Linked DNA regions of Sulfolobus sp. A20. Each later gene encodes a partner of the first gene's protein in a complex. Links are inferred from orthologs where the notes say so. Each region holds a gene or a part of one and is shown in the gene's direction. Other genes may lie near its edges. The genes, in order: BFU36_RS04065, BFU36_RS05470, BFU36_RS05120 and BFU36_RS05475.

What was found.
Region 2: BFU36_RS04065 (region 1) and BFU36_RS05470 share a complex: the UniProt entries of both Methanocaldococcus jannaschii proteins name them as parts of the 30S ribosomal subunit. The link is inferred for Sulfolobus sp. A20 from one-to-one orthologs.
Region 3: BFU36_RS04065 (region 1) and BFU36_RS05120 share a complex: the UniProt entries of both Methanocaldococcus jannaschii proteins name them as parts of the 30S ribosomal subunit. The link is inferred for Sulfolobus sp. A20 from one-to-one orthologs.
Region 4: BFU36_RS04065 (region 1) and BFU36_RS05475 share a complex: the UniProt entries of both Methanocaldococcus jannaschii proteins name them as parts of the 30S ribosomal subunit. The link is inferred for Sulfolobus sp. A20 from one-to-one orthologs.

The regions. Positions count from the first base shown.
Region 1 is NZ_CP017006.1:741,367-746,792, forward strand. The notes cover bases 1,485-4,457. They hold BFU36_RS04065 (30S ribosomal protein S19e), read left to right. Parts: upstream 1,485-2,725; coding sequence 2,726-3,190; downstream 3,191-4,457. Other genes in these bases: BFU36_RS04055 (AbrB/MazE/SpoVT family DNA-binding domain-containing protein), read left to right, coding at 1,485-1,502; BFU36_RS04060 (nicotinate phosphoribosyltransferase), read right to left, coding at 1,495-2,655; BFU36_RS04070 (DNA-binding protein), read left to right, coding at 3,204-3,560; BFU36_RS04075 (50S ribosomal protein L39e), read left to right, coding at 3,557-3,712; BFU36_RS04080 (50S ribosomal protein L31e), read left to right, coding at 3,717-3,983. Outside these bases: BFU36_RS04050 (DUF711 family protein), read left to right, coding at 1-384; more of BFU36_RS04055, read left to right, coding at 447-1,484; more of BFU36_RS04085, read left to right, coding at 4,458-4,651; rpl18a (50S ribosomal protein L18Ae), read left to right, coding at 4,653-4,913; pfdA (prefoldin subunit alpha), read left to right, coding at 4,919-5,362; signal recognition particle-docking protein FtsY, read left to right, coding at 5,359-5,426. UniProt on the Methanocaldococcus jannaschii protein: May be involved in maturation of the 30S ribosomal subunit.
Region 2 is NZ_CP017006.1:987,341-990,731, forward strand. The notes cover bases 617-3,391. They hold BFU36_RS05470 (30S ribosomal protein S13), read left to right. Parts: upstream 617-1,648; coding sequence 1,649-2,134; downstream 2,135-3,391. Other genes in these bases: BFU36_RS05465 (AIR synthase related protein), read left to right, coding at 617-1,628; BFU36_RS05475 (30S ribosomal protein S4), read left to right, coding at 2,141-2,683; BFU36_RS05480 (30S ribosomal protein S11), read left to right, coding at 2,667-3,065; BFU36_RS05485 (DNA-directed RNA polymerase subunit D), read left to right, coding at 3,081-3,391. Outside these bases: BFU36_RS05460 (hypothetical protein), read right to left, coding at 1-186; more of BFU36_RS05465, read left to right, coding at 351-616. UniProt on the Methanocaldococcus jannaschii protein: Located at the top of the head of the 30S subunit, it contacts several helices of the 16S rRNA.
Region 3 is NZ_CP017006.1:921,197-926,394, reverse strand. The notes cover bases 1,492-4,236. They hold BFU36_RS05120 (30S ribosomal protein S8e), read left to right. Parts: upstream 1,492-2,535; coding sequence 2,536-2,937; downstream 2,938-4,236. Other genes in these bases: BFU36_RS05110 (NAD-dependent epimerase/dehydratase family protein), read left to right, coding at 3,292-4,209; BFU36_RS05115 (signal recognition particle subunit SRP19/SEC65 family protein), read left to right, coding at 2,918-3,220; uppS (polyprenyl diphosphate synthase), read left to right, coding at 1,705-2,493; BFU36_RS05130 (N-acetyl-lysine deacetylase), read left to right, coding at 1,492-1,723. Outside these bases: lysJ ([LysW]-aminoadipate semialdehyde/glutamate semialdehyde transaminase), read left to right, coding at 1-732; more of BFU36_RS05130, read left to right, coding at 680-1,491; BFU36_RS05105 (ATP-dependent DNA ligase), read left to right, coding at 4,317-5,198.
Region 4 is NZ_CP017006.1:988,430-993,704, forward strand. The notes cover bases 1-2,822. They hold BFU36_RS05475 (30S ribosomal protein S4), read left to right. Parts: upstream 1-1,051; coding sequence 1,052-1,594; downstream 1,595-2,822. Other genes in these bases: BFU36_RS05465 (AIR synthase related protein), read left to right, coding at 1-539; BFU36_RS05470 (30S ribosomal protein S13), read left to right, coding at 560-1,045; BFU36_RS05480 (30S ribosomal protein S11), read left to right, coding at 1,578-1,976; BFU36_RS05485 (DNA-directed RNA polymerase subunit D), read left to right, coding at 1,992-2,789; BFU36_RS05490 (50S ribosomal protein L18e), read left to right, coding at 2,789-2,822. Also shown: more of BFU36_RS05490, read left to right, coding at 2,823-3,148; BFU36_RS05495 (50S ribosomal protein L13), read left to right, coding at 3,160-3,603; BFU36_RS05500 (30S ribosomal protein S9), read left to right, coding at 3,600-4,013; BFU36_RS05505 (DNA-directed RNA polymerase subunit N), read left to right, coding at 4,020-4,220; rpsB (30S ribosomal protein S2), read left to right, coding at 4,232-4,912; amrB (AmmeMemoRadiSam system protein B), read left to right, coding at 4,909-5,275. UniProt on the Methanocaldococcus jannaschii protein: One of the primary rRNA binding proteins, it binds directly to 16S rRNA where it nucleates assembly of the body of the 30S subunit. With S5 and S12 plays an important role in translational accuracy.

The DNA.
Region 1 (5,426 bases):
GGGAAAATTTTCAATATAGCTAACTTATGGTATATAGGAGAAATAAATCAAAAAATCTTGGAAAGCACATGGAGGAATAGAGTAAGTCCTATAGGTTTCTCGGAACTAATGTTACCCATAGCTGAGGATAACATATTGAGAGAAAGGGTTAAAGAAGGTTCTCTAACTCTAAAAGATATACTACTAATGAGTTACTTCTGTGTTGCCGGAATTGATATGGTTGGCGTATATTCCAATTTATCTATATATGAAAATTTATTAAAAGATATATATTATATTCAACACGTAAAACGTAGACCATACGGTGTAAGATTAATTCCTACTCATGGTAACCCAGTATTATCCAACATGTTTGGAGAAATACCCGAAGTTAAAACAGTATAGTATTGTTTAAAACTACTTTTATAAGCTTAGAATTATACAATACATCATGGAGGTAGTATATAATGGAAGTTAGGAGGGTTCAAAAATTCGGAAAATCTACGCTCATGGTTTCGTTACCTGCAGAATGGGTAAAGGAAGTAGGACTTAGTCCCGGTGAAAGCGTTTATCTAGAAGTAGATGAAGACGGAAGCCTTAAGGTATATCCTCCAAACTTGAAGGCTGAGAGTAACGTAAAAGAAATGAAGGTGATAATTCAGAGCAACTCAACCCCATCAGAATTGATGGGGAGAGTGATTTACTCCTTATATATTTTAGGATATGACAGAATAGATATTGAAAGCAAAACTGGGGCTTTTACTGAAGATATTTTGAGAAAAATTAAAGACTCGATAAGGAATTTGATAGGATTGGAAATAGTGTCTCAATCGACTGATTATATTCAGATACAATCCTTCTTAGATCCCACGAAATATACGATGAATAATTTAATAAATAGGTTATCAAATTCTATAAAACAAATGCTCCATTATCTGGACTTAGGGATAAAGGAAGGGAGTAGAACTTTTCTCCAGGAGGTTGTCGAGCTGGAGAAGGAAATAGATAGATTGTACTACCTTGCATTAAGACAACTATTGTTAGCTCAGATGAATAGAAGTTTAGCCTATATGATAGGCGTGAAGAGAATACAAATAGTAGGTAATAGAATATTGATAAAGGCAATAGAGGAAGCTGCAGACGAAATTAGTGAAATAGCATTAGACTTGTTGTCACTACATCCTCCAGATTTAGAAGAGCTCAGAAAACTATGGGATAAGATGAACATTTACATAGAACAGACTTCATCGGTCATTGACCACTCAGTTAAGGTACTATCCAAAGAGGATATTATATTAATAAATGAGGTTATGGAGGAATTAAGAACCTTAAGAAGAGTCCTAATAACGGAGACGTTAATATCGGAAGAGATAACTAAAGAAATAAAATCACCATCATTATTAGCAATAGTAAGAACATTCAACTTAAGGTTATATAACGCTATCAGAAGAATGGAGCCTATTACTGAAATAGCATTTAACAGAAGCTTAGAAAACTTAAAAGAAGTACAAATTGTTAGCTAATAATATCTTTCAATTGCGAAATTACATATTCTCTTATTTCTTTAGCTGAAGGTAGATGTTTTACGACTTTACCATTATCAATATATTTCTCAAGCAATGGTCTGCATTGATCATTAGGCGACTTCTGATCTAGGAGAGTAATAACGTCCTCTAGTTTTCCGCATCTATAAACTTGTTTAGCACCTGGCCACTTCCCCCTCTTTGTGAAGGGAACCCATTTTCCATTAATGTACTTTTCTACAATATCCGCACTGAAATCTACACTGGGTGGAAAAGATATGCTAGTACCTACTCCGAAACCATCAACGTGATCCCTCAAATTAATCACGTCGTCCTCATCAATACCTCCGCTTACAAATATCTTAACATGCTTGTAGCCATTTATGTCTAGGGTCCATCTAATTTCTTGAATTATTTTCTTAAAATTACCCCTTCTGCTGGAAGGGGTGTCTAGTCTAATACCATATAATTTATCACCCAGCAAGTTAGCAGCTTTTAACGCCTCAGTTCTCTCATCTTCAAATGTATCGACTAAAACTATTCTGGGTACTTCTGGTCCCATAGCTTCATCAAATGCCTTCCAAGCCGTAACATTATCTCCCACTACTAACATTAATGCGTGAGGCATAGTGCCGGAAGGATTAACGCCTAAGTATTCTTTACTCATAGCTCCAGAAACACCATCAATTCCGCCGATATACGCTGCCCTATCTGCCATAGGAGCTATTGCGGGATGTAATGATCTAAGACCAAAGTAAAATATGGTTTTATCCATTGCGAGAGATTTGATCCTAGCTGCCTTTGTAGTAATGCTAGAGTAATGTCTTAAAATGCCTAGGATGGCTGTTTCATAGATTCCGAAATCTAAATAATTACCTTCAATTATCATTACTGGCTCTATTTCTTTAAATAAAGTTCCCTCAGGCATAGCGTAGACAGTAACTGGAATCCCTTCAAGAAGCTCAATAATCTCTTCCAATCCACTGAAGACTGCCCACTGATAGTCTTTTGGAAGTCCATAAGAGTGAAACTCCATTCTAACCTTAGCTTCTTTTATTCCTAGCTTTTCCAATGTTTTTACCGTTCTCTCAAAGTAAATATCAGTGATTTTACCTTCCTTAATTTGCTGAAAACTTGAAACATAAAATCCCATACGTGGCTCATATGTAATTAAAAAGAATAAATTTTAAACCTTATATTCTCAAACTTTTCTGAGTCTTAGAATGATAACAGCAGAAATGGTACCATATGATATTTTGATAAAAAGGCTTGCATCATATATCAAGGAAAACGTAAAGACTGTATCTCCTCCAGAATGGGCTATTTTCGCCAAAACTGCAAGTTTTAAGGAGAGAGTACCCGATAATCCAGAAGAATGGTGGTATGTTAGGGCTGCATCACTACTCAGAAAAGTATATGTTAATGGTAGTGTTGGAATTGAAAAGTCTAAAATAATCTATGGGGGGAGTAAGAGAAGAGGAACTAAACCAGAAAGATCTGTAAGAGCTCCTGGACACGCTAATAGGTTAATATTACAACAATTAGAAAAAGCAGGATTAGTGCAGAAAGTTAAGAATAAAGGAAGAGTATTAACTCCGAGAGGAAGAGCACTACTAGATAAAATAGCATACGAAATATTTAAAGAGTTGGCAGACAATAATCCTTCTTTGAAAGTATATCTAGAATAGAAGGTGAGATAAAATGTCTTCTCCAGATAATTATGACGATGAGGAACTCCAAGAGATATTGAGAAGAAGAGCAATGCAAGAGCAGAGAAGAATGGAGGAAGAGAGAAAAAGGAAAGCTGAGGTGGAAGCTCAGAAAGAGGCTTTACTTAGAGCTATTTTAACATCTGAAGCCAGATTAAGACTTAATAACGTAAAGCTGGTAAAGCCAGAATTAGCTGAATCATTAGAGAATCAACTAATAGCTTTAGCACAGTCTGGGAGAATAAAAGTTCCAATAACGGATGAGGAGCTAAAACAAATATTAGCACAAATTTCTGAGCAGAATAAACGTGACTTCAAGATACAGATAAAGGAGAGGGGATGGAAATGAGTAGAAACAAACCATTAGGCAAAAAGATAAGACTAGGTAAGGCAATGAAATCAAACGTACCCATTCCAATATGGGTAGTTTTAAAAACGGGAGGAAAAGTTAGATTTAACCCACTGAGAAGAAATTGGAGAAGAAATAAGTTAAAGGTGTAAATAAATGAAGGAGAAGGATAATTTTGAAATGGTAGTAAATCTAAGAAGAGTAAAGATGGGAAGAAGAAACATTAGAAGTAGGAGAGCTGTTAACACGATAAGAGAAATAGTCAGAAGACACTTTAATGCTGAAAGAGTTGTAGTAGACCCATTATTACCTAGGATTGTAACAAGGAATGGAAGTGATAAGGTTCAAGGCAAAGTTAGAATTGTTGTAACCAAGATAGGAGAAAAAATATATCTTGTTAGACCCGCTATTAAGAGTAAATGAATATAAAAAGAGTGTCAATTTTTGGGACAGACAATATAGGCGTTTATATTTTTACTAATAATAAATATACAATAGTTCCTAAAGGTGTTGAAAAAGAGGTAAAGGATGCCATATCTGAGATTTTAAATACTGAGATAATTGAGGCAGAAATTTCACGAAGCTTTATCATAGGTATCTATATTACAGGCAATGATAATGGAATACTTTTACCTAAAACTACTACATCTGACGAATTAAAAATTCTTAAAGAAAATTTAAAGGATTGTAGAGTAGAGGTCCTAAATTCTAGAGTCACAGCGCTAGGAAATACAATACTAACTAATAATAATGGAGCAGTTATTTATCCAGAATTTACAAATGCGGAAGAAAAAGTAATAAAGGAGACTTTAGGAGTAGATGAGATAAAGAAGACGAGAATTGCTCAAATGATTACCGTAGGATCAGTCGGTGTGGTAACTAACAAGGGGGGACTAGTTCATATTAACGCGAGCGAAGAAGAATTAAAGGAATTAGAAAAATTATTTAAAGTAAAAATAGATATTGGTACCGTGAACTTTGGTAGCGTTTTTATAAGGAGCGGATTAATAGCAAATGATAAAGGGGCCTTGGTAGGATCTTCTACTACGGGTCCAGAGATTTTAAGAATCCAAAAAGCATTAGGTGAATGAGATGAGTGAAATAAAATATTACCTAATTAAGGGAACCGCGCTATTTGGAGAATCACACTACCCAGAAAGGAGAAAATTTGTTAAAGTAATTAGAGCTTTAAATGAAAAACAAGCTACTGAATATATTTATTCCTATTTTGGTAGTAAGAACAAAATTAAAAGATATAACATAAAAATAGAGGAAATAAGAGAGCTAAAGGAAGAAGAAGTTATAGATAAAAGAGTAAAAGAGATTGGAAAATTGGAAAAGATTATAGTGTGAGAAATATGAGTCAAAATCAAGGAGCTATTTCGTTAGAGGACTTAATAGCGCAGGCGGATTATTTAAGAAAATATATAGACTCTCTTCAGAAGACTCAATTGGAGATATTAGATTCATTAAGTTCCGTAGATTCAGCTAAGCAGGCTATTGAAGAGATGAAAAAGGGAGGAAACCCTCAAATGATGATGTTTCTCGATAAAAAGGGATATGCCTTAGTTAAAGTCAATGGAGCAACTGTTGATAAAATAATAATCCACTTAGGTTTAAGTTATTATGCGGAAGTGAGCCCAGATGACGCAGTAAAGATTTTAGATAAAAAGAAGGATGAATTAGAAAAAGCAGCACAGAGTCTAAATAATGAACTTCAGAAGGCAGCAGATACTTATAATCAGATAGTAGATATTTTAAATCAGATTCAGCAAGCTGCCGCCAAACAACAAGGTGAATAAATTGTTTTGACAAATTAAAAAAAGCTTTTTCCAGTTTTGCTGACAAAATTAAGGGGGAAAATAA
Region 2 (3,391 bases), 250 kb from region 1 along the record:
ATCTAGGATAGACTTATCTTCATCTATTTCTTCTCTAACTAATTTAAATGGGCTGGTAGTGTTTCCTTTCATTAACTCGTTTAGATAATCATCAACTAGCCTCTGAACGCAGTACTCATTTTCACAATCATATAGTTTATCAAAAGAAGCCTTAATATTAGGTGGCAATTCAGACCCTATATTCACTATTTTCAAGTGGTAAAAAAGTTATAGTATTTTTACAATTTTACGGTAAATCGCTCTCATTTACGTTTATAAATCTTTTTTGAGTTTCTGAAATAATTACTGTAATCTTTTTACAATGCATACAAACAAGCTTATTATTTATAAATATTATTTCTATGGTAAAGATGGACCTAGAGGGTATTGTACGTAAACTATATCCTGACTTAGAAAGAGCTAGAGAAAAACTCATTGAAGAACTAAGATTTTACAAAGGAGTTAATTACAATGCTGAGGAAGTGAGTAAGATAATTATACGTGAGGTTATTAACTCGCTTAAAGCCGACAAGTTGTACTCGTTTCCTAAAACTGGTATAACAGCTGGAGAAGCTGGTTTAGGTTCGAGAGGAGTGGGGGATAATTTAATTCATTTGAAATTATTTGAACTAACTGGTAAGAAAAAAGAGGAATTCGACGATGCTGGAGTTAAAGACAATATTGTAATAGCAGTCGACGGTATACATTCTAGATTATCATATTTCCCTTTTTTAGCGGGTTTTTATGCAACTAAAGCAACGCTTAGAGATATATTAGTAAAGGGAGCTTATCCGATAGGTTTACTAGTTGACATACATCTTTCAGATGATAGCGATGTTGGAATGCTGATTGACTTCGAAGCAGGAGTAAATACTGTAAGTTTAGCATTAAACGTACCAATTCTTGCAGGAAGTACATTAAGAATAGGAGGGGATTTAGTAATAGGGGAAAGAATAAGTGGCGGAGTTGGTGCTGTAGGAATATTAAAATCCCGCGATTTCTCTAGGAAGAATATAAGGAAAGGCATGAAGATAATTATGACTGAAGGAAATGGGGGAGGAACTATCGCAACAACAGCAATATTTAACGGTATTCCTGAAGTTGTTACAGAAACATTTAGTTTCTCTGACCTCTTGACATGTAGTTTAGTTAGAGATAGTCTAGCCGATTACGTTTACTCTATGACTGATGTGACAAACGGAGGGATAAGGGGAGATGCTTTGGAAATCTCTAGAATGAATAATCTAAGTCTAGTAATAGACGATAAAAAATTCATTTCACTAATAAATTCAAGAGTATATGATATGTTAAAAATGCTTGATATTGATCCATTTGGAATTTCAATAGATTCTATTTTAATTTTTACTTATAAAGAAGATATTGTAATCGATAAGCTAAGAGAACATGGAATAAGAAGTGATGTAATAGGATATGTAGATGATCTTAAAAAATACCCTATAATAACTATTGATGGAAGAGAACTAAATCCCCAATTCAGAGAAAGTCCTTATACTCCTATAAAGAAATATATTGGAAATAATACGAAGTTTTCAGTTGAAGAAATCTCTAAAAGGCTAGACTACGCGATAGAAGAAGCTAAAAGGAAAATAGATGATATATTGAAAAACTTAAAAGCCAGTTTTACATAGACCATACAAGTTGATAGTTAATGAGTCAGCAGTTTAAATACGTTGTTAGAATTTTCGGTCAAGACGTAGATGGTACTATGAAACTGCCTTATGCCTTAGCAATGGTAAAGGGTATAGGATATAATACGGCAAAAGCTATAATATATAAGCTGGGATTAGATCAAAACGCGAGACTAGGTGAACTCTCTGATGCTGATTTGAAGAAGATTGAGAGTGCTTATGCTGAACACTTAATAAAGGGTTTACCAAGCTGGATATATAATAGAAGAAGGGATTATGATACTGGCATTGATCTACATTTAGTTACCTCAGACTTGATATTCTACGTTAGGAATGATATTGAAAGAGAGAAAAGAAATAAGAGTTGGAGAGGAGTGAGACATTCACTAGGATTAAAAGTTAGAGGACAGAGAACTAGAACTACAGGTAGAACCGGAATGACAATAGGAGTAAGCAAAAAGAAAACCGCGCAACCACAACAACAGTCCAAATCACAACAAGGGTGAAAATAAATGGGAGATCCTAAAAAGAGCAGGAAGAAATGGGAAACTCCCGGTCATCCTTGGATTAAAGATAGATTAAGGCATGAGCAAGAATTACTTGGAAGATATGGATTAAGAAACAAGCGTGAAATTTGGATTGCCCAAACTATAATAAGGAATTTTAGGCATCAAGCTAGATCTTTACTTGCATTACCTCCGGCAGAGAGACTAGTTAGGGAGAAGCAATTAGTAGGTAAGTTAGCTAAAATTGGACTGCTTAAAGGTGAAAACTCTACTGTTGATGATATTCTAAGTTTAACCGAAGAGAATCTCTTAGAGAGAAGATTACAAACATTAGTTTACAAAAAGGGTTTAGCTAATACTGTATATCAAGCAAGGCAATTGATAGTTCATGGTCATATAGCGATAGGGGGAAAGAGAGTAACATCTCCGGGTTATATTGTTAGTGTAGATGAGGAAGATTTAATAGATTATTACGCAACTTCTCCATTCAAGTCAAATCCACCCGTAACTCAGAAACAGATTGGTGAGGCAAATGTCGAGCAGGCGTGAAATTAGATGGGGCGTAGCTCACATCTACGCTTCTCAAAATAACACGATAATATCTATAACTGACATTAGTGGAGCTGAAATGATAGCTAAGGCAAGTGGTGGAATGGTAGTAAAGGCTGATAGAGAAAAACCATCTCCCTACGCAGCAATGCTAGCTGCAAATAAGGCTGCTAGTGAAGCACTAGAAAGAGGTATAATGGCACTTCACATAAAGGTAAGAGCTCCGGGAGGATATGGGAGTAAGACCCCTGGGCCTGGTGCTCAACCAGCTATAAGGGCATTAGCTAGGGCAGGATTCATAATTGGTAGGATAGAAGATGTTACACCTATACCTCATGACAGCATTAGAAGACCTGGAGGAAGAAGAGGAAGAAGAGTCTAAAGGGGAATTGTTTTTATGCCAATAAAATTAGTTTATAAGGATGATAGAAGAGTTCATTTAATATTTGAAAAATATCCTTTAGAATTCGTTAATGCATTAAGAAGAGCTTCTATGTTATATGTGCCTGTAATGGCTGTTGATGAGGTGTATTTCATAGAGAACACGAGTCCTTTATATGATGAAATTTTAGCCCATAGACTTGGGCTAATTCCTTTCAACTCTAATGAGGCAATAGATCATTATAGACCACCAGAGGAATGCATAGAATGTACTGAAAATTGTGAAAACTGTTATGCAAAGATATACATTGAAGTAGAGGCTACGAA
Region 3 (5,198 bases), 180 kb from region 1 along the record:
CCTCTCTTAACGCCAGTCGAATTCTTGGAATATAACAATTTAGACTTATTAAAACAAATAAATGAAGAGGTAGCTGGGGTTATCGTAGAGCCAATACAAGGAGAGGGAGGAGTAATACCAGCTAAACAAGAGTTTATGAAAAGTTTACGTGAAATAACACAAAAGACCGGTTCACTACTTATAATTGATGAAGTGCAAACAGGTTTTGGGAGAACCGGTAAAATATGGGCATATCAACACTTTGGCATCCAACCGGATATTTTAACGGCAGGAAAGGCAATAGGTGGAGGATTTCCAGTGAGTGTTGTATTTTTACCAGAATGGATAAGTGAAGCACTAGAAGAAGGCGACCATGGTTCGACTTATGGTGGAAATCCATTGGCAGCAGCTGCTGTTACAGCATCTTGTAAAGTGCTCGTAAACGAAAACGTGCCATATCAAGCAGAAGAAAAAGGTAGATTATTCATGAAATTACTCGAAGAAAAATTACGTGACTTTAAATCAGTTAGAGAAATAAGAGGGTTAGGATTAATGATCGGAATTGATCTCAGATTTAATCCCTCTCAAGCAATAAAGGTAATCCAAGACGAAAAGGTCTTATCCTTAAAGGCAGGAATTTCTACTATAAGATTTTTACCACCTTATTTAATAACACAAGCAGATATGGAGTGGGCTTCAGATGCTGCAAGAAAAGGAATTAGTGAAACAGAAAGCAAAAGAGTTACTTCTTGATATTTTATCTATTTACACGCCCTCTAAAAATGAAAGGACTTCAACAGCATTTTTTGAGAAGATTTCAAATCAACTTAATTTAAAACTAAAAATACTACCTAAATCAAATTCTTTTATACTTGGCGAAGGAGATGTACTATTAGCCTCTCATGTTGATACAGTACCTGGCTTCATACCTCCTAAGGAAGAAGGTGAGACAATCTATGGAAGAGGAGCAGTTGATGCGAAGGGACCACTAGTAGGGATGATTTTAGCTGCATGGTTACTTAATGAAAGAGGAATAAAAGTTACAGTAGCTGCACTCACGGATGAAGAAAGCACTAGCATAGGTGCCAGAGAGTTAGTTTCCCTTAGCTCGAACTATAGACATTGTATAGTAGGGGAACCAACAAATACTACTGACATAGTAATAGAGTATAGAGGATCCATTCAACTTGATATTCAATGCTATGGTAACTCAGAACACTCATCTTCAGCAAGAAATAATTTAATAGTAGATATTTCTAAAAAAATATTAGAAATATACAAACCACCCGAAAAATTCGATAAAGTTTCAATTGTCCCAACAGTTATAAATGCAGGTGATACATTTAACGTGACCCCCTCTAAAGTGTATCTACACTTAGATATTAGATATGCTATTAATGATAATAGAGATAGAATACTTGACGAAGTTCAGAATATTTTTAAGGAGTGTGAAATTAAAGTAATCGATGAAACACCACCAGTAAAAGTAAGCACAAATAACGATGTAGTAAAATCTTTAATGAGAGCTTTATTAAAACAACAACTTAAGCCTAGATTAGTTAGAAAGGCAGGAACTAGTGACATGAACATTTTAAATAAGATCTGCTATAATATAGCAGGATATGGACCTGGCAATTCTTCTTTAGAACATACAGATCAAGAAAAAATCAGTTTGGATGAAATATATATAGGTGTAAAGACGTATATGCTAGCAATAGAAGAGTTATGGCAAAAGAGAAGCTAAAAAGATTAGTCTTAAGGCCGATATATAAAATTTATGAAATGACATTATGGAGAGAAATAAAAGATGGGCCCCTACCTAAGCATGTGGGGATCATACCAGACGGAAACAGAAGATGGGCTAGATTAAATAATCTTTCTCTTGGCGATGCATACTTTTATGGATATAGGAAATTGAAAGAAGTTTTAATTTGGTTACTTAATCTAGGGATTCAAAACATAACTGTATTCGCGCTTTCAACTGAAAACTGTGAGAAGAGAAGCACTGAGGAACTGTCTATAGTATTAAGTTATATAAGGAGAGGACTAGAGGAGTTATTAAGTGATCCTATAATCGATAGATATGAAATAAGAGTTAATGCTATAGGTAAGCTTGATAAACTACCACTGGAGTTGCAGCAATACATTCATAAAATAATAGAGAAAACCTCTAGGTATTATAAAAGGAAATTAACTTTGGCAATATGTTATGGTGGACGACAAGAAATTATAGATGCAGTAACAAAAATTATTAAAGACTACAAAGATGGAAAAATAAAGAAAGAAGATGTAAATGAAGAGTTATTTAGAAAGTATTTTTATGATAGTGAACTAGGAGACATTGATCTGGTTATTAGAACTTCAGGGGAAGTTAGAATAAGTAATTTCTTATTGTGGCATATAGCATACTCAGAACTCTTCTTCTGCGAAGCTTATTGGCCAGAGTTTAGAAAAATAGATTTATGGAGAGCCATTAGATCATATCAAAAAAGAAAACGTAACTTTGGGGCTTAAGTTTTTATTCTTGTGATCTAGATTTTAAACTCGGCGTTAATTATGGGATTTTATCAAGGCCCAGACAATAGAAAAATATCTGGCGGGTTAAAGGGAAAAAATAGAGATAAGAGAAAATATGAAATTGGCAGCCCTCCTACATTTACTACCATCTCATCTGAAGATACGAGAGTTAAAGAAAGAATATTAGGTGGTAATTTTAAAGTGAGGTTAAAGTATGCAAGCTTTGCCAACCTAATAGATCCTGCTAATAATACTGCTAAGAAAGTTAAGATATTAGAAGTGATTGAAACTCCTGCCAATAAGGAGCTGGCTAGAAGAGGAATTATTATAAGAGGGGCTAAGATAAGAACTGAAGCAGGCATTGCAATAGTTAAGTCTAGACCAGGTCAAGATGGAGTTATTAATGCAGTGTTGGTTAGAGATGAGTCTAAGGGATCTTAAAGATGAAAACAGAATAGTTATTTGGCCTTCATATTTCTTATCAAACAGCAGATCTAAAGGTAGAAGAGTTAGAAAAATCCAGTATAAAATTACCATAGAAGATATTTTAACTGAATCAAAAAATCTGGGATTAGACCCAATAATAATAAAAGATAAAAAGTATCCTAGGGACAAGAAGGTAAATCTTATAATTTCAGTAAAGAAAATAAAAAGTAAGAATTATACAATTAAGTTAATTTTTAATAATATCGTAGCTAAGGTAGAGAAAAATAGGAATAACTGATTGGAAAGTTACAACTTTCACGTCCTTTACTTTAATAAATAATTATGCTAATAATCATCTGTGATCTAACTTTGTATGTTATTCTCGGAGGAGCAGGATACATAGGAGGACATTTAACAGACCATCTAATAAAAAAAGGTTCAGAAGTCGTAGTAATAGATGACTTTTCCCTAGGAAATTATATAAATAGAGATGCTAAAACTATGAAATATGATCTTAGGATACCTATAACGAATGAATTTAACGAAATAGAAAAGGGTGCAATTTTTTATCATCTTGCTGCACACCCTGATGTCAAGTCGTCAATGACAAATATTTTAGAACATTTTGAGAGAGATGTAAGAGTTACGTTGAATGTTATGGAACTGGCTAGGAAAAAAGATGCGCTAAAAGTAATCTTTACTTCTTCGTCTACAGTATATGGAGAGTCAAATATAATACCAACTCCAGAAACAGCAGAATTAAAACCCATCTCAAACTATGGTTTATTTAAATTACTGTGCGAAAATATAGTGGATTATTATGCTAGGCAATATGGTATTAAAAGTATTATAACTAGATTAGCTAATATAATAGGTGGCAGAGTTACGCATGGAGTAATTATTGATTTCGTAAATAAGTTAAAGAGTAACCCTAACGTATTGAAAATCTTAGGGAATGGAAAGCAAAGAAAAAGTTACCTTTACATAGATGATCTAATTGAAGCATTCTTCGTACTAGAAACTAGGGATAATAATACTTTTAATGTATATAATGTGGGAAATGAAGATTGGATTACTGTGGACGAAATAGCAAATATTGTTATGAGTGAGATGAACGTCAATCCTAAAATTATATATGAGGACGCAGGAGAAGGTAGAGGATGGCCCGGTGATGTGAGGTTTATGCTATTAGATATAACTAAGATAAAAAAGTTGGGTTGGAAACCAAAACTTACCTCTAAAGATGCAGTAAGAAAAGCGGTTAAAGATGTTTTAAATAAAAATTAAATACAAGAAAATATCCAATTTTTCAGCGTAACTCTGATTCTTCACATCTCAGAATTGCCGAGTATCATCATTTAAAAATTATTAAGTCACACAAACTAATTAGTATTATGCAGTTTAAAGTTATCGCAGATTATTTTGACAAATTGGAAAAAATTTCCTCAAGATTGCAATTAACGGCCTTACTCTCTGATCTGTTAAGCAAGGCTGACAAGGAAAACGTAGACAAAGTAATTTATATTATCCAAGGAAAATTATGGCCAGACTTCTTGGGTTATCCAGAATTAGGTATTGGAGAGAAATTCCTTATTAAGGCAATCAGTATAGCTACTAATGTTAAAGAGAGTGAAGTAGAAGGTTTAAACAAAAAGTTAGGAGATCTTGGAGAAGTAGCTAGAATGTTAAAGAGTAAACAACAATCCTCTTCAATTTTAAGTTTTCTGAATACTGGTAAAACTGATGAAGGATTGAGTCTAGAAGAAACTTACTCTACGCTAAGTAAGATAGCATTAACAACTGGCGAAGGCAGTAGAGATTTAAAAATTAGGTTACTGGCTGGATTGCTAAAAAAGGCAGATCCACTAGAAGCTAAATTCTTAGTAAGATTCGTTGAAGGCAGACTAAGAGTTGGAATAGGTGATGCAACAATTATAGATGCTTTAGCTATTGCATTTGGAGGTGGGCAAAATAATTCAGAAATAATAGAAAGAGCATATAACGTTAGAGCTGACCTAGGTAACATTGCAAAAATTCTAATGGAAAACGGCATTGAAGCATTAAAAACTGTCAAGCCTGAGGCAGGAATTCCTATTAGACCAATGTTAGCAGAAAGGCTCTCAGATCCAGAGGAAATATTGAAAAAAGTTGGTGGTTTAGCCTTAGTTGACTATAAATATGATGGGGAAAGAGCTCAAATACACAAGGATGGGAATAAAATCTATATCTTTTCCAGAAGATTAGAAAACATAACCTCACAGTACCCAGATGTCGTA
Region 4 (5,275 bases), 250 kb from region 1 along the record:
AAACATTTAGTTTCTCTGACCTCTTGACATGTAGTTTAGTTAGAGATAGTCTAGCCGATTACGTTTACTCTATGACTGATGTGACAAACGGAGGGATAAGGGGAGATGCTTTGGAAATCTCTAGAATGAATAATCTAAGTCTAGTAATAGACGATAAAAAATTCATTTCACTAATAAATTCAAGAGTATATGATATGTTAAAAATGCTTGATATTGATCCATTTGGAATTTCAATAGATTCTATTTTAATTTTTACTTATAAAGAAGATATTGTAATCGATAAGCTAAGAGAACATGGAATAAGAAGTGATGTAATAGGATATGTAGATGATCTTAAAAAATACCCTATAATAACTATTGATGGAAGAGAACTAAATCCCCAATTCAGAGAAAGTCCTTATACTCCTATAAAGAAATATATTGGAAATAATACGAAGTTTTCAGTTGAAGAAATCTCTAAAAGGCTAGACTACGCGATAGAAGAAGCTAAAAGGAAAATAGATGATATATTGAAAAACTTAAAAGCCAGTTTTACATAGACCATACAAGTTGATAGTTAATGAGTCAGCAGTTTAAATACGTTGTTAGAATTTTCGGTCAAGACGTAGATGGTACTATGAAACTGCCTTATGCCTTAGCAATGGTAAAGGGTATAGGATATAATACGGCAAAAGCTATAATATATAAGCTGGGATTAGATCAAAACGCGAGACTAGGTGAACTCTCTGATGCTGATTTGAAGAAGATTGAGAGTGCTTATGCTGAACACTTAATAAAGGGTTTACCAAGCTGGATATATAATAGAAGAAGGGATTATGATACTGGCATTGATCTACATTTAGTTACCTCAGACTTGATATTCTACGTTAGGAATGATATTGAAAGAGAGAAAAGAAATAAGAGTTGGAGAGGAGTGAGACATTCACTAGGATTAAAAGTTAGAGGACAGAGAACTAGAACTACAGGTAGAACCGGAATGACAATAGGAGTAAGCAAAAAGAAAACCGCGCAACCACAACAACAGTCCAAATCACAACAAGGGTGAAAATAAATGGGAGATCCTAAAAAGAGCAGGAAGAAATGGGAAACTCCCGGTCATCCTTGGATTAAAGATAGATTAAGGCATGAGCAAGAATTACTTGGAAGATATGGATTAAGAAACAAGCGTGAAATTTGGATTGCCCAAACTATAATAAGGAATTTTAGGCATCAAGCTAGATCTTTACTTGCATTACCTCCGGCAGAGAGACTAGTTAGGGAGAAGCAATTAGTAGGTAAGTTAGCTAAAATTGGACTGCTTAAAGGTGAAAACTCTACTGTTGATGATATTCTAAGTTTAACCGAAGAGAATCTCTTAGAGAGAAGATTACAAACATTAGTTTACAAAAAGGGTTTAGCTAATACTGTATATCAAGCAAGGCAATTGATAGTTCATGGTCATATAGCGATAGGGGGAAAGAGAGTAACATCTCCGGGTTATATTGTTAGTGTAGATGAGGAAGATTTAATAGATTATTACGCAACTTCTCCATTCAAGTCAAATCCACCCGTAACTCAGAAACAGATTGGTGAGGCAAATGTCGAGCAGGCGTGAAATTAGATGGGGCGTAGCTCACATCTACGCTTCTCAAAATAACACGATAATATCTATAACTGACATTAGTGGAGCTGAAATGATAGCTAAGGCAAGTGGTGGAATGGTAGTAAAGGCTGATAGAGAAAAACCATCTCCCTACGCAGCAATGCTAGCTGCAAATAAGGCTGCTAGTGAAGCACTAGAAAGAGGTATAATGGCACTTCACATAAAGGTAAGAGCTCCGGGAGGATATGGGAGTAAGACCCCTGGGCCTGGTGCTCAACCAGCTATAAGGGCATTAGCTAGGGCAGGATTCATAATTGGTAGGATAGAAGATGTTACACCTATACCTCATGACAGCATTAGAAGACCTGGAGGAAGAAGAGGAAGAAGAGTCTAAAGGGGAATTGTTTTTATGCCAATAAAATTAGTTTATAAGGATGATAGAAGAGTTCATTTAATATTTGAAAAATATCCTTTAGAATTCGTTAATGCATTAAGAAGAGCTTCTATGTTATATGTGCCTGTAATGGCTGTTGATGAGGTGTATTTCATAGAGAACACGAGTCCTTTATATGATGAAATTTTAGCCCATAGACTTGGGCTAATTCCTTTCAACTCTAATGAGGCAATAGATCATTATAGACCACCAGAGGAATGCATAGAATGTACTGAAAATTGTGAAAACTGTTATGCAAAGATATACATTGAAGTAGAGGCTACGAATGGTCCATTAATGTTATATACTAAGGATATAAAGACGGAAGACCCTAGTGTTACGCCAATTTCTAATGAAATTCCAATAGTCCTTCTAGGGCCTAACCAAAAGATCTCACTAGAGGCGAGATTAAGATTAGGTTACGGAAGAGAACATGCAAAGTTTATACCAGTAAGCCAAGCTGTTTCTAGGTATTATCCAAAAGTAGAAATAATAGGTAATTGTGAGGAAGCAGTAAAGGTTTGCCCAGAAGGAGTCTTTGAAATGAAAGAAGGCAAATTAGAAGTAAAGAACGAAATGGCTTGTACCCTATGTGAAGAATGTATAAAACGTTGTAACGGTCAAATTAGAATTTCAGCAGTAGAAGATAAGTATATTTTGGAAATTGAGAGTGTGGGATCGCTTAAACCAGAGAGAATTTTAATAGAGGCTGGCAAAAGCATTATTAAAAAGATTGAAGAATTTGAGAGGAAGTTCAAAGAGGTGGTTAAGTGATGAATAAAACTGGAAGTACTAATATTACGATCAGAAAGCTTGTTAGTAAGCTAAAAAAGGAGAAGAAAGCAATTTGGAGAAAGGTAGCTGAGGAGTTATCCCTGCCTTCGAGAAAGAGACCTTATATAAATATATATAAAATAAATAAGTATACTAAGCCCAATGAGATAGTTGTTGTTCCAGGTAAGGTTTTAGGTATAGGAAAGCTGGACCATCCAGTAACTGTTATAGCATTAGATTTCTCCTCTTCTGCTTTAAGGAAAATTAAGGAAGCTGGAGGACAAGTTATGAGTTTTAATAAAGCATTAGAAACTTTTAAAGACTTTAAGGGTAAGAGTGTGAGGTTGATGAAACAATGAGCCAAACGCAAGTGCAACACCAAAATGATATTGTGATTATAAATGCGGAAGGGCAGATATTAGGTAGGATGGCTAGTATGATTGTGAGGTTATTAAAGGATGGAAAGAAAGTGGTTATTGTTAATACAGAAAAAGCGATTATAAGTGGAGAAAAAACCCGAGTAGTTGAATCCTATAGGTTACTCTTTAACGTAAGAACGTTATTTAATCCATATAAAAACGGGATAAGAAGACCTAGATCACCTATAAACATTGTTAAGAGAACTATTAGGGGAATGTTGCCTAAAAGTGGCAAAGGTCGTAGAATGTTGAAGAATGTTAAGGCTTATATTGGAGTGCCAAGAGAATTTGAGGGGAAGCAGTTTATTAAATTCCCTGAAGCAGATATAAGTAGACTTAAAGGTAAGTATGTCACAGTAGAGGTTGTGGCAAAAGAATTAGGGTGGTCTGGATGAGTCAACAAGAGCAAGTGATTATAACGAGCGCTAGAAGGAAGATGGCCAGAGCTACATGTTATTTATATCCCGGCAAAGGTAGGGTGTACGTAAATAAGACTCCTATAGAATTAGTTCCAATAGAGATGGTTAGATTAAAAATAATGGAGCCGTTACTACTCGCTGGTGAAAACGTTAGATCTAAAATTGATTGCTGGATATTTACTAGCGGAGGAGGAATCATGGGTCAAGCGGATGCTGCTAGAATGGCACTAGCTAGGGCAATTCTTAAGTATACAAATAGTGATGAATTAGCTAAAATTTATAGATCATATGATAGGACTATGTTAGCCGGAGATCCAAGACAAACAGAATCAGAGAAGTGGATGAGATACAGTGCAAGAAGGTGGAGGCAAAAGTCATATAGGTGATATGGTATGATCATACCTATAAGATGTTTTACATGTGGTTCGTTAATAGCAGATAAGTGGGAAATCTTTATCAATAGAGTGAATACGGGAGAAGATCCCGGGAAAGTTTTAGACGATCTAGGCGTTAAAAGATATTGTTGTAGGAGGATGTTCCTCTCACATGTAGATATAATACACGAAATCATACACTATACTAGACCTATTTAGGGGGAGATGAGTTGGCTGAAAAGGAAGAAAAAGAAGGAGAATTGACAGAAGCTGAAAAAGAAGAACTTAGAAAGTCAGAGAAAGGAGCCATAATTGAATTATTAGTTCCAGTAGATACTTACCTATCAGCTGGAGTTCATATAGGTACTCATAGTTGTACTAAAAATATGGAAAAATTCATTTATAGGGTAAGACCGGAAGGACTATATGTACTAGATGTAAGGAAGATAGATGAACGTATTAGGGTAGCGGGTAGGTTCTTGGCTAGGTATGAGCCTCAAGACGTAGTTGCTGTAGCAGCTAGACCTTATGCTTATAGACCAGTTCAGAAATTTGCGGAAGTAATTGGAGGTAAGGCATTAGTAGGCAGAGTAATACCTGGTACGTTTACAAACCCCTATTTATCGACGTACTTAGAACCTAAGGTATTATTAGTCTCTGATCCAAGAACAGATGTTCAAGCAATAAAGGAGGCGTCAAAAGTAGGAATACCTATAGTAGCCTTTGCCGATACTGATGCTAAAGTTGACTTTGTAGATTTAATAATCCCGGCTAATAACAAAGGAAGAAAGTCATTAGCCTTACTGTATTGGCTTTTAGCTAGACAAGTACTTAGAGAAAGAAGAGTTATCCCGCCAGATGGAGATCTGGCCGTACAAGTGAATGAGTTCGAGATGAGGTTATCTGAATGAAAAGATTACCGGCAGTTGCTGGCTCGTTCTATGAGGCTGACCCAGTTAAGTTAAAAGCACAAATAGAGTGGTCTTTTAAGCATCAAGTTGGACCAGGATACTTACCTAAAATACCACAAAAAAAGGGACCTAGAGATAATTTATTTTTTGTTGTTCCTCACGCGGGTTATATTTATAGTGGGCCAGTAGCTGCTTATTCATATTATCATTTAGCATCAGAAGGAAAGCCAGATACTGTGATAATTTTAGGCCCTAATCATTCTGGTCTAGGTTCTTACGTTTCTGCTTGGCCTAAGGGAGAATGGATAACTCCTTTAGGTAATGTAACGATCGATGAAGACATATTGCTTCAGTTAGTTAAGG